3 regions of the Planococcus plakortidis genome follow, and region 1 is predicted to be linked to each of the others. Evidence: riboswitches for the same ligand, from Rfam matches in the RefSeq annotation. Region 1 holds a riboswitch; each other region holds the start of a gene.
The links. A riboswitch is a leader RNA that binds a small molecule or an ion and turns the genes downstream of it on or off. The one in region 1 is predicted to bind S-adenosylmethionine.
Positions count from the first base shown of each region.

Region 2: another riboswitch for S-adenosylmethionine. It lies ahead of BBI15_RS03115 (bifunctional homocysteine S-methyltransferase/methylenetetrahydrofolate reductase); the one in region 1 lies ahead of metK (methionine adenosyltransferase).
Region 3: another riboswitch for S-adenosylmethionine. It lies ahead of BBI15_RS03700 (transporter substrate-binding domain-containing protein); the one in region 1 lies ahead of metK (methionine adenosyltransferase).

Region 1 covers NZ_CP016539.2:1,254,737-1,259,018, reverse strand. The annotation lists gene BBI15_RS06450 (alpha/beta hydrolase) at 1-162, opposite strand, end outside; gene BBI15_RS06445 (gamma carbonic anhydrase) at 262-771, shown strand; gene metK (methionine adenosyltransferase) at 807-2,003, opposite strand; SAM riboswitch class I at 2,201-2,311, opposite strand; gene pckA (phosphoenolpyruvate carboxykinase (ATP)) at 2,548-4,140, shown strand; gene BBI15_RS06430 (alpha/beta hydrolase family protein) at 4,217-4,282, opposite strand, start outside.
Region 2 covers NZ_CP016539.2:587,209-591,490, forward strand. The annotation lists gene BBI15_RS03105 (acyltransferase family protein) at 1-1,186, shown strand, start outside; gene BBI15_RS03110 (DUF6920 family protein) at 1,325-2,158, shown strand; SAM riboswitch class I at 2,262-2,362, shown strand; gene BBI15_RS03115 (bifunctional homocysteine S-methyltransferase/methylenetetrahydrofolate reductase) at 2,467-4,282, shown strand, end outside.
Region 3 covers NZ_CP016539.2:712,039-716,320, forward strand. The annotation lists gene BBI15_RS03690 (amino acid ABC transporter ATP-binding protein) at 1-283, opposite strand, end outside; gene BBI15_RS03695 (amino acid ABC transporter permease) at 298-981, opposite strand; gene BBI15_RS03700 (transporter substrate-binding domain-containing protein) at 1,045-1,890, opposite strand; SAM riboswitch class I at 2,005-2,109, opposite strand; gene BBI15_RS03705 (vWA domain-containing protein) at 2,354-3,001, shown strand; gene BBI15_RS03710 (lysozyme inhibitor LprI family protein) at 3,248-4,282, shown strand, end outside.

The sequences.
Region 1 (4,282 bases):
TGCAGCCTGCGTCCCATGCCCTGGCAGATCGCCCATATAGACATGAAAACCGTTCCTGCGCCATTTCTCGATTTGCCATGCATAGCGCCGATGCTCTTCATATGCGCTATGGATTATTACGATAACGCCTTTTGCCTCGCCTTCCGCTTGCCATTTCCACATAAACTGCGCCTCCCTCTACAGCTTGATCGATTGACCTTTTTCGTTGTTTTGATACGATTAGAACTAATTATATCTTATCAATGATAAAGGAGCTTTGCCATGATCTATCCATATAAAGACAAATCACCAAACATTGACAAATCGGCCTTCATTGCCGATTATGCGACCGTCACTGGCGACGTGACGATCGGCGAGAATTCCTCGGTCTGGTTCAACACGGTCATCCGCGGCGACGTGGCACCGACGATCATCGGGAAAAACACCAATATACAGGATCTGTCGATGCTTCACCAAAGTCCCGACAATCCCCTCATCCTAGAAGACAATGTCACGATCGGCCATCAAGTCACGCTTCACAGCTGCAAAATCAGAAAAGGCGCATTGGTCGGCATGGGCTCGATCATATTGGATGGCGCTGAAGTCGGCGAAGGCGCTTTTATCGGCGCTGGCAGCCTTATCGCCCAAGGCAAGAAAATTCCGCCAGGCACATTGGCTTTCGGGCGGCCGGCAAAAGTGGTGCGTGAACTGAACGAAGCGGACAAACAAGATATGGAACGCATTGTCCGGGAGTATGCGGAAAAAGCTGCTTATTATAAATCCCTTCAATAGAAAAAGCAGGCGGAAAAATATCCGCCTGCTTTTTCTTATGCGTTCGCTTGTTGTTTCAAAGCCTCAGCTTTATCTGTGCGTTCCCACGGTAGGTCGACATCCGTACGGCCGAAATGGCCATAAGCCGCTGTCTGTTTGTAGATCGGGCGGCGCAAATCGAGCATCTTGATGATGCCGGCCGGGCGCAAATCGAAGTTCGCGCGCACGAGTTCGATCAATTTTTCCTCGCTGACTTTTCCTGTCCCGAACGTATCGACCGCAATCGATACCGGATGTGCTACGCCGATTGCATAGGCCAGTTGCACTTCACATTTATCGGCAAGGCCTGATGCCACGATATTTTTCGCTACATAGCGTGCAGCATATGCGCCGGAACGGTCGACTTTTGTCGCGTCTTTACCGGAGAATGCGCCACCGCCGTGTCGTGCATAGCCGCCGTACGTATCAACGATGATTTTACGGCCAGTAAGACCAGCATCTCCTTGAGGCCCGCCGATGACAAAGCGGCCTGTCGGGTTGATGAAGTATTTCGTTTCAGCATCCAATAGTTCTGCCGGCACGACTTCGTTGATGACGTACTCTTTCAAATTGCGCTGGATTTGCTCCAACGATACTTCCGGATGGTGCTGCGTCGAAATGACAATCGTATCGACACGCACTGGTTTATTGTTTTCATCGTATTCAATCGTCACTTGCGTTTTTCCGTCTGGACGGAGATACGGCAAGATTTCTTCTTTGCGCACTTCTGCCAGGCGGCGTGCGAGTTTGTGGGCCAGGCTGATCGGCAAAGGCATCAATTCTTCTGTTTCGTTTGACGCGTACCCGAACATCAAGCCTTGGTCGCCTGCTCCGATTTCATCCAATTCCTTATCGGTCATCTGGCCTTCACGCGCTTCAAGTGCCACGTTGACGCCTGCCGCGATGTCTGCCGACTGCTCGTCGATCGCTGTCAACACCGCGCTTGTTTCAGAGTCAAATCCGTATTTCGCACGTGTATAGCCGATTTCTTTGACGGTCTGGCGCACGACTTTCGGAATGTCTACATATGTCGATGTCGTGATTTCGCCTGCGACAAGAACGAGCCCTGTCGTTACAGTCGTTTCGCATGCGACACGCGCGTTCGGGTCTTCCGCTAAAATGGCATCCAGGATTGCGTCTGAGATCTGGTCGCAAATCTTATCCGGATGGCCCTCTGTTACTGATTCTGATGTGAATAATCGACGGTTTGTCAAAAAAAGTTCCTCCTTATATCCTGCGAGATTGCTCTCGAAATTGATACGGTACTCGTTTTCCCATGTCAAGTCCGTTTCCATTAAGGAATTGAACTTCCAGCTTTTTCAGCCTGCACACGAGGATTAAGGGCATTCCATAAAAAAATCCCTTCACTCAATACATTGAGGAAAGGAATAATCATCATAAGCACCTTTCACTCTTATCGTCCAAGGCATTCGCCTTGCTTCAGGTTGGGCACCATCGCTGCAAGCGCAGCAGGTTGCCGGGTTTCATCGGGCCTGCACCCTCCACCAGCTCGGAATAAGAGTATCCGTTCAATTTCCCATCATACGGAATGCTGCCAGCACTGTCAACGTTTTTACCGGAAACAATTGTCGGACTTTTAAACATGCAGCTTTTTCTACTATAAAATTGCACAAATCATGAACATTGACAGATTTCGAGTTATTAGTATAGACTAATCGCATCAATGTGTTATACTAATGTTCGAATATACATCTTCCCCATTCATTTGGGAATAAACGAAAAGGAAGGTACATATATATGACTTCAGTGAACTTTGCAAATGATTTGAAAGAGCTTTTGGCAGGCTCCAATGTCAATACTCAATTATCCGTTCCCCAACTGGTTGAAGCAGCCACATCCCGTGGGGAGGCAGTATTGACCCGTGAAGGCGCAGTCAAAGCCGAAACCGGCAAGTACACTGGCCGTTCGCCTAAAGACAAGTATATGGTAGAAGAGGCAATTTCGAAAGATAAAATTGACTGGGGCAGCGTCAACCGCCCGATTTCATCTGAAATCTTCGAGAACCTATATGCTAAAGTCCTCAATCATTTGAAAGAAAAAGACGCTTTGTACGTCTTCAAAGGCTTCGCCGGCGCAGATCCTGAGTCCCGTCTTGCGATTCAGACGATCAATGAATACGCCTGGCATAACCTGTTCGCCCATCAATTGTTCATCCGCCCGACTGCGGAAGAACTGGAGGCGCATGAAGCTGAATTCACTGTCGTTTACGCTCCGACTTTCCACGCAGACCCAGCGGTGGACGGAACGGATTCCGAAACCTTCATCATCGTTTCGATGGAAAAGAAAATCATCTTGATCGGCGGCACGGAATACGCTGGCGAAATGAAGAAATCCATCTTCTCGATCATGAACTATATCCTTCCGGAAAAAGGCATCCTGCCGATGCACTGTTCAGCGAACGTCGGGAAAAATGACGATGTCGCTTTGTTCTTCGGGCTTTCCGGTACAGGGAAAACAACTTTATCAGCTGACGAAGACCGCAAATTGATCGGTGACGATGAGCACGGCTGGTCCGATAACGGCGTCTTCAACATTGAAGGCGGCTGCTACGCGAAGACCATCAACTTGTCCCGTGAAAACGAGCCGCAAATCTTCGATGCCATCCGTTTCGGCTCGGTTCTTGAAAACGTAGTCGTTGACGAAGATACGCGCATCCCGGATTACGACGACGGATCGTTGACAGAAAACACGCGTGCAGCATACCCGATCGATGCCATCGATAACATTGTCGTCCCTTCTGTTGCAGGGCACCCGAAAACGATCGTCTTTTTGACTGCAGACGCATTCGGCGTATTGCCTCCAATCAGCAAATTGACGAAAGAACAAGCGATGTACCACTTCCTGAGCGGCTATACATCGAAACTTGCCGGCACAGAACGCGGCATCACGTCACCGGAAGCGACATTCTCGACATGCTTCGGTTCGCCATTCCTTCCGCTTCATGCGACCGTGTACGCTGAAATGCTCGGCGATAAAATTGATGAGCACGGCGCAGACGTCTACCTTGTAAACACAGGCTGGACTGGCGGCATCTACGGCGTCGGAAGCCGCATGAAATTGTCATACACCCGCACGATGGTGCGCGCAGCGATCCGCGGCGACTTGAACGGCGTGGAAATGGAACACGAATCCGTCTTCGGCTTGAACATGCCTAAAGAAATCCCAGGCGTGCCAACTGAAGTATTGAACCCGCGCAATGCATGGGCTGATAAAGAAGCTTATGACCAAAAAGCACAGGAACTGGCGAAGAAATTCAAAGACAACTTTGAAAAATTCGGCACTGTCGATGCTGGCATCAGCCAAAAAGGCGGCCCTACACATAATCAATAACATCATAAAAGGCCGGAGGGAAATGACTCATTTCCCTCCGGCCTTTTTTATTTTACTCTCCATTACCGCGTTAGGCTTATGCATTATTGCGGACAGCTTCGGTAATATTCTTTTTACGCTTCTCCTGCTCTTTCATCCATAC
Region 2 (4,282 bases), 670 kb from region 1:
CGGGGTGATCCTTGTCATCATCGCCAGTGAAAACGGCCAGGCATTCGGCGTGCAGAAATTGCTCGGGTCGAAGCCATTCCAGTATTTCGGCAGCATTTCTTACGGCTTTTATTTATGGCATTGGCCGCTATTAGTGTTTTACTATGCCTATTTCAATACCGAAACGGTCACCGCACTCGGCGGCATCGGCATTTTGGCCATCACACTCGTTTTGTCGATCATGACCATCCGGCTCGTCGAAAAGCCGGTGCGCGAGATGCCGGTCAAGCATTCGAAAAAACGCTTGTCGAAAGTATTGGTCGCGTTGATGACACCGGCAATTCTGGTCGGTCTCTCATGGGGCGTATTCGTCCAAGCAAGCAGCGGCGGCACAGCAACGGTAGAGGACAATCCAGGCGCACGCGCCGTCTCGGAAAATATCCAGCCGTCGAAAGAAGCTAAACTGCAACCGGATTTCTTATCGGCAAAAGAAGATTTGCCGACATTCTATAGCGATAAAGATTGTTTCTCGACAGGCAGTGTCAGCTCGAAACTCAAGGAATGTTCGTTCGGCGTAACGGAAAACCCTGAGCGTGTCGTGGCATTGGTCGGCGGTTCGCATTCCGGACATTGGTTCCCGGCACTTGAAGCCGTCGCAGAAGAAATGAACATGCGCATCGATGTCTATAATAAAGACGCGTGCCGATTCTCAAGCGGCGATTTCGACGGCCAATTGGATGAAGCGTGCATGACGTGGAACGATAACCTTCAAGAGCGCTTGATGGCAGAACCGCCTGATTTGATCTTCACGACAGCGACGGTGAATTCTGGCGATACGGTGCCAAAAGGGTATCTTGCTAAATGGAAAGAGTTCGAAGGGATCGCGGGGATTTTCGCCGTGCGTGACAACCCCCGCATGAAAGTCGATCCGACGCTGTGTCTCGATGAATTGAGCGTCGACAATTGCTCGGTTGAACGCAGTAAAGCGTTGTCGGATGTTGTGCCATGGGAAAATACAGAAGACATCCCGGACAATGTGACGTTCGCCGATATGTCCGAGTATTTCTGCACGGACGATACGTGCCCGCCGGTCATCGGCAATGTGCTCGTCTACCGCGATAAGCATCATTTAACGACGCTTTATTCGCAAACGATGGGGCCTGCATTAAGAGAACATCTCGAACCGGCTTTTGAAAAGTTGAACTGATGAATACTGAACGCCTCCGGAAGGGCACTCTTCCGGAGGCGTTTTCTATTGATTCGTTTTGCAGGGAAAACAAATGCTGTGTCGAAAGAGAATAGCAAGGAACAAAGTGCGCAGCAAAATCGGAGAGGGGTATGTGGCATGAAACGCAGATGGCCGGTTTTAGCATTGACGACGCTCGGGGCATACGGAATTTACCGGAAATATAAAGACATGACGCGGCTTGTTAAACCGACATGGCCGGAAGTCCGGCACGCCGGTGAAGTGGAACAGGCAAGAACGGACAATCTTCCAAAACCGATCGCCAAATGGCTGGAAGTGAGCGGCGCGATCGGCCGGGAACAGGTGATGGGCGTTTACGTAAAGCAAGTGGGCTGGATGAAAACGAAACCCGACCAGGAAGAATGGAGTGAATCGACCGCCGAGCAATACAGCTTTATGGAGCCGCCGTCGTTTTATTGGAAAGCGCGCATGAAAGTGGACGGCTTGTTCGTTACAGGGGCCGACAGTTTTCGGGATGGCCGCGCGGGCATGCGCCTCCGCTTTGCGGGCCTCGTGCCGATCAACCGGTCGATGCCGGACGGCAAGCTGGATGAATCGGCCTTGCAGCGCTTTTTAATGGAGATGGCGTGGCTTCCGGGACTGGTGTTCAGCCCGTACGTGCGGTTTTTGAACAGCAATGCCCATTCCGTGGAAGCGGAAATGACCTATAACGGGTCGACCGCCAATGTAACCTTCGAGTTTGATGAAACAGGGCGCATGAAGCGGGCGCGGGCGATGCGCTATAAAGACGTCGGCGAAGAGGCGAAGCGCTTGCCGTGCATTGCCGAAGTGCATGAATGGCAACAAGTCGACGGCATCGAAATCCCGCGTCGCATCGACATTACGTGGATCATCGACGGCCAAGCCTTCACGTGGTATAAATTCACTGTCGAAGCCGCCAAATTCAATCCGCGCGTTCCGGATGCCTGGTAAAGGCCGGAAATGTAACAGAAAGTTCTTTGTTTTTTGATAAATCACCTTGACCCAAATCATCGCAGGGGGTATCATGTGGGAATACTGAAAACTGCATAGTGAATTCTTATCTAGAGAAGTCGAGGGACTGGCCCGATGACGCTTCAGCAACCAGCCGTTAGGTCAGGTGCTAATTCCAGCAGGCATATGCCTGGCAGATGAAAAGGAACGAGTCCGATATCGTAAAGCCTTCTTTTTCATGGAAGGCTTTTTTTGTTTCATATCGATGCGTCCGCAGCTGCACGGCAAAATCAGACAGAGGAGGACGAATCATGTTATTGGATGAACTGAAAAAACGGATGCTGACGGCGGACGGCGCCATGGGAACGCTGTTGTACTCGTACGGCATCGAATATTGCAACGAGGAATTGAACATCCAGCGCCCGGAAGTGATCGAGAAGATCCACCGCGATTATATCGCAGCCGGGGCCGACATTATCCAAACGAACACATACGGGGCGAATGCCCATAAACTGGCGCGCTACGGGCTCGAAGAACAGACCGAAGCGATCAATAAAGCAGCGATCGCCATCGCCAATAAAGCCGCAAAAGACGGCGGGCAGTTTGTCGTCGGTACGATCGGCGGCATCCGCGGCATCCGGAAAAGCGATGCCACTTTGGATGAAATCGTCGCTATGGTCGACCAGCAGGCGAAGCATTTATTGTCCGGCGACCCGGACGGCTTATTGCTCGAGACGTATTACGATTTCGAGGAACTGGCGGCGACCGTCACCCATTTGAAGAAACTGACAGACGCCCCTTTAATCGCGCAATTGTCGATGCACGAACCCGGCATTTTGCAAAACGGCATGAGCTTAAACGAAGGATTGAAACGGCTCGATGCGCTCGGCGCGGAAATCGTCGGCGTCAATTGCCGGCTTGGCCCGCACCATACCATCCAAGCATTTGAAGGCGTCGAACTGCCGGAAAAAGCGTTTTTATCCGCTTATCCGAACGCTTCGCTATTGGATATCGAAGACGGGCGCATCGTCTATGAATCGGAAGCCGATTATTTCGGCCGTGCGGCACTGCTTTTGCGCGAAGAAGGCGTGAGACTCATCGGCGGTTGTTGCGGCACGACGCCAAAACATATCGAAGCAGTGAAAAAACGCATCGGCCATTTGCAGCCGATCACCGAAAAGAAAGTCGAAGAGAAAAAGCCGATTGTCATCCGCGAGGCGGAGGCGTTAAAAGACAAGCCCTTGCACGAAAAAGCGAAAACCGAGCGGACGATCATCGTCGAACTCGATACGCCGCGCCATTTGGACATCGAGAAATTCCTTGAAGGTTCAAAGGCATTGGACGCAGAAGGCATAGACGCCATCACGATGGCCGACAATTCACTCGCTTCGCCGCGCATCAGCAATATGGCGATGGGTTCGATCATCAAGCACAAGCAGGATGTCAGACCTCTTGCGCATATTACGTGCCGCGACCGTAATTTGATTGGCTTGCAATCGCATATCATGGGGCTGGATGCACTCGGCATCCACGACATACTCGCCGTCACGGGCGACCCGACCAAAGTCGGCGATTTCCCAGGCGCGACAAGCGTCTACGACGTGTCGAGCATGGAGTTGATCCAGCTCATCAAAAAGCTCAATGAAGGCATTTCATTTTCCGGGAAACCGTTGCGGAAAAAAGCGAACTTCTCAGTTGCCGCCGCGTTCAACCCGAATGTCCGTGTGGTGGAACGGGCGGTTCAAAGGCTCGAGAAGAAAATCGAAGCCGGTGCGGATTACTTCATTTCGCAGCCGGTCTACACAAAAGAGAAAATCATCGAAATCCACGAAGCAACGAAGCATTTGGACACGCCGATTTTCCTCGGGGTCATGCCGCTGACGAGCATCCGCAGCGCCGACTTCTTGCATAACGAAGTGCCGGGCATCAAATTGTCGGAAGAAGCACTTGACCGCATGCGGGCTTGCGGTGAAGACAAGGAAAAAGCGACCGCAGAAGGCATACAGATCGCAAAAGAATTGATCGACACGGCAGCGGAATTGTTCAACGGCATTTATTTGATCACGCCATTTGTGCGCTACGACATGACGGTGGAATTGATCCGCCACATCCGACAACTAGATT
Region 3 (4,282 bases), 540 kb from region 1:
GGAAGAGATGGAAGTGCTGAAACACCATTCCAGAGTATTGCTGTATATCGACTTTCTGCTTTTTTGATGGTGTCTTGCCGTTAAAAGTGACAACTACATCTTTAATTTTGAGTGATCCTGAAGTGGGAGATTCCAATAAGTTCAAACACCGAAGTAAGGTGGTCTTACCTGATCCGGACGGTCCGATGATGCTAAGTACTTCGCCTTTTTCAATTTCGAGGGAAATGGACTTTAAGACTTCATTGTCATTAAAGTTTTTGCTGAGCTGATCAACTTTAATCATTTTCAAAACTCCATTCATGTCACGACATAACGATTTGCTTTTTTCTCTAAATAATCCTGCAATACGGTGACAACAGAACAAATTGCCCAATAAATGAGTGCCACTAGAATATACAGCGTCAAGCTTTCATAAGTTTGTCCAACCACGACTTTCGCCCTGTAGAACATCTCGGAAACAGTGATGACCATTGCTAATGAGGTGCCTTTTATAATATCCATGAAAATACTGGATAAAGGAGGCAGAGCAATGCGTGTACCTTGTGGCAAAATGATACGGCGCATAGTCTGCCAGTAAGTCATTCTGAGAGTTTCCGCAGCTTCCCATTGACCTTTTGCTACCGATGAGATCGCCGACCGAATCACTTCTGCCGTATATGCGGAGAAGTGGATACTGATGCCGATGATGGCAGCTGTCAGTGGTTGCATATCGATACCGATCATGGGGAATCCGAAGTATAGGATGAATAGAATAACAAGAAGTGGTGTTCCGCGCATAAATGAGATGAATAGGCGGGCGGGAAAGGACAGCAAAGTTAGTTTATTCATGCGGGCAAGAGCGACGAACAACCCTAGAAATAGAGCAAGAAGCATGCTTACAATTGCGATTAATAAAGTATACCAAGCTCCTTCCAGGATAAACGGAAGAGCCTCTATTGCGACTTCTATGTTAAAAAGATATTCCCATTTAAAATCAGACATATTTTATCTCCTTTAGATGTGCAAGATAGAAAAAAGAGGAATCAAAGGATTCCCCCGGCAGGATTATTCAACATCAACTGGTTTTGTGACGTCAGCTCCTAAAAACTCAAGCGAAATTTCCGTTACGGTGCCGTCTTCAATTAATTCTGTTAGGGCGGCATCAAGTTGCTCTTTCAATTCCGGGCTGTCTTTTTGCATCACTAAACCACTGCTGTTAGGAGAAAACTTTACATTTTCAGCAAGCTTTAATCCAGGTTTATCAAATTGTTCCAGTGCTTGAATCAATACTAAATAATCATTGAGTGTAGCGTCAACGCGCCCTTGCACAATTTCAGGAAGCACAGTATCTGAACCGGTATAGACTACTACTTCAGCGCCTTGTTCTTTAGCATAATCCGAGTAATTGCTCGTCGCGGCTCCACCAACTTTTTTACCTGCTAAATCATCCACTGTGTTAATGCCAGAATCATCACTTTCCCGGACGATAGCTGATCCATAGGAATGCTTGACGGGAACTGTAAAATCAAATTTCTCGAGGCGTTCTTCTGTAATTGAAAAATCATTTGCTGCCACATCGATTTGGCCATTTCTTAATGCGGGCAGAAGACCGTCAAATTCCATCGTTTTAAATTCAACTTCAAGGCCCAGCTTATCTCCAATCGCCCGAACTACTTCCACATCAAATCCAGTCAACTCTTTCGTTGTTTCATCGAAGTAGGTAACCGGGAAATATAAACCTTCTGTACCCACCACTAATTTGCCTGAATCCTCAATTTGTTCCCAGGAATTCTGTTCGCCTGATTCAGAAGCGCTGGCAGAGCTATTGGACTCCTCATTTCCGCACGCAGCTGCAATCAATGCTGTTGTTGAGATCAGTGTGAAAAGCAAAAACTTTTTCGGCTTTTTCATATGTATGACACCATCCTTAATGAAATTAGCGCAACAGCAATGATTCTTCATGAAACCAAACAAAAAACCTCTTCAATAAGAAGAGGTTTGCATCTCAAAAAAAGATTTCAACTCTTCTTATCTCTCAAGCGATTCGCTTGCTGGATTTGGCACAGTACTCGAAAAGAGTCCGCTGCCGAGGTTTCGTAGGGCCAATCCCTCCACCTCTCATGATAAGAATGTATTAACTATTCAGCTATATTAGAACCATACCATCGACATTTAATTAGGTCAATATGTATTCCTATATATTTAGTGGGTTTTATTTTTTGAAAACATTTGAAGTATATAGCTGCTCTGATTTACGTGAATTGTGTTGTGGAATAAGGTGCTTGGTTCGTAAAAGGTCGCTTTCGAAGCGACCTTTTTTCTATGCGAAAATCGTATCCTTGGGGTAGCAAGTAACCCAAAGGAGGAAACGAAGATGAAAAATGAAACGACGGAATTGGTATTTATTCTCGACAAGAGCGGCTCGATGGCGGGGCTGGAACAAGATACGATCGGCGGCTTCAATGCCTTGATCGACAAGCAGCGAAAGCTCCCTGGCGAGGTCCGCGTGACGACGGTGCTGTTCAATCACGGATATGAATTGTTGCACGACCGGATTTCGCTCGAAGGCATTTCGCCGATGACCGATAGCGATTACGAAGTAGGCGGCATGACGGCTTTGCTCGATGCGGTCGGCTCGACGATCCAGAAAATCAGCAACGCGCAAAAAGGGACATTGGAAAAACACCGGGCCGGCCGGGTGATGTTCGTCATCACGACGGATGGCCTGGAAAACTCCAGCTGTGAATACACGTATAGGAAAATCCATGAAATGATTGCTTCCAAGAAGGCGAACGGCTGGGAATTCATGTTCCTCGGGGCGAATATCGACGCGGTCGCGACCGCAAAGAAATTCGGGGTCGATGAGGATTTTGCGGTGGATTACCATGCGGACGCGAAAGGGACGGAATTGAATTACCAAGTGTTGAGCGAAGCGGTGAGTTCGTTCCGGACCGGGAAAAAGATTAGTCGGGAATGGAAGCAGGAGATTGAACGGGATTATGAAGCTCGAGGAAAGAAATAAAGTGAAAAAAGAAAAGTGATTTGCATTTAAAATATTGAAGAATCCGTAATATACTCTGACCCATCGATAAAAGTTTTGATTAAATGCACTAAAAGCACTAATTTATATTTCGATATTAGGGAGTAATGTTATAATTGAGAAGGTTAATATTCGTTACTTAATAATCAAAGATATTACTCTTCTATGCTTTTAGTTTTAAAACTAATCTAAAATACTTTTAATTGAGTGAGATGGGAGATTTCCATAGTGGCAAAAGTTGTAGGGAGAAAAGCTTTAGAGTTTGCATTAGAAACTGCACAAACTGATGCGCTTAAAAAAGGTTTAAAAGGCGAATTAACCTTATTGAAGGTCCTGGAGTCAAAGTTAACAGCTAGCTCAATAGTGATCTGGGATCCTAAATTTCTAGAATTTAAGCCAGACATTTTAATTATCGATCCGAATTTAGGCTTTGTGTTTGTAGAAGTAAAGAATTGGTCACTAGCTTTCGTAGATCAATTTTTTAGCAACGGTAAGTCAGCAACAAAAAAAGGAATGAAATATCCTCTTGGGCAAACAGATAATTATATAAATGAACTTCAGAGATATATTAATACGTTAAGAAAAGATCAGTTAGACATTTATCGTTTGACATCTTCTTTGGTAGTTTATACTGGCTTTTCGAAAGAAGAATTTGAAAAAAGAATAGAAGTGAAAAGTTGGAAAGAGGAAGACTTTCAAAACTATTATAAAAAACATCTGTTTTTAGAGGACTTTGAATACGCTGCATTTCGTAAATTACAATCATCAAAGAAGTTCAATAAAAGTGTCACTCAGGATTTTACCATTGGAGAATTGAGATATATTGCCGATTCACTGGGAGATGATGATGAAGAATTTGAAATGAAAAAAGTTCAGAGTAGGTACTCTGAGAATGGAGTTGCAAATCAAAAATTTATAAGGAGGCATGAAAATAAGGTCACTAAAAAAGTAAGAAAGCTGACCTATTCATTGTCTGCTTTAGCGATTTTTTCTCTACTTATGTTCCTTATTATCCCTCTCGGTGCTGATAGTAATGAAAGCTACGATAAGGCGGTTGAAGATGCTAAATTCGCTATGGCGAATGGGGAATACCAAAAAGCTTTGGGTTTATATGAACTGGCTGTGAATGAAAAACCAGATGACCATGAGACAAAGTTTTTGTATTGGTCTTTACGTTTATTGAACGAATTAACTTTAATAGCTGAAAATGGAGATCAAGATAAGGTCATAGAAAAAATTGATAAATTAAGAGAGACAGATAAA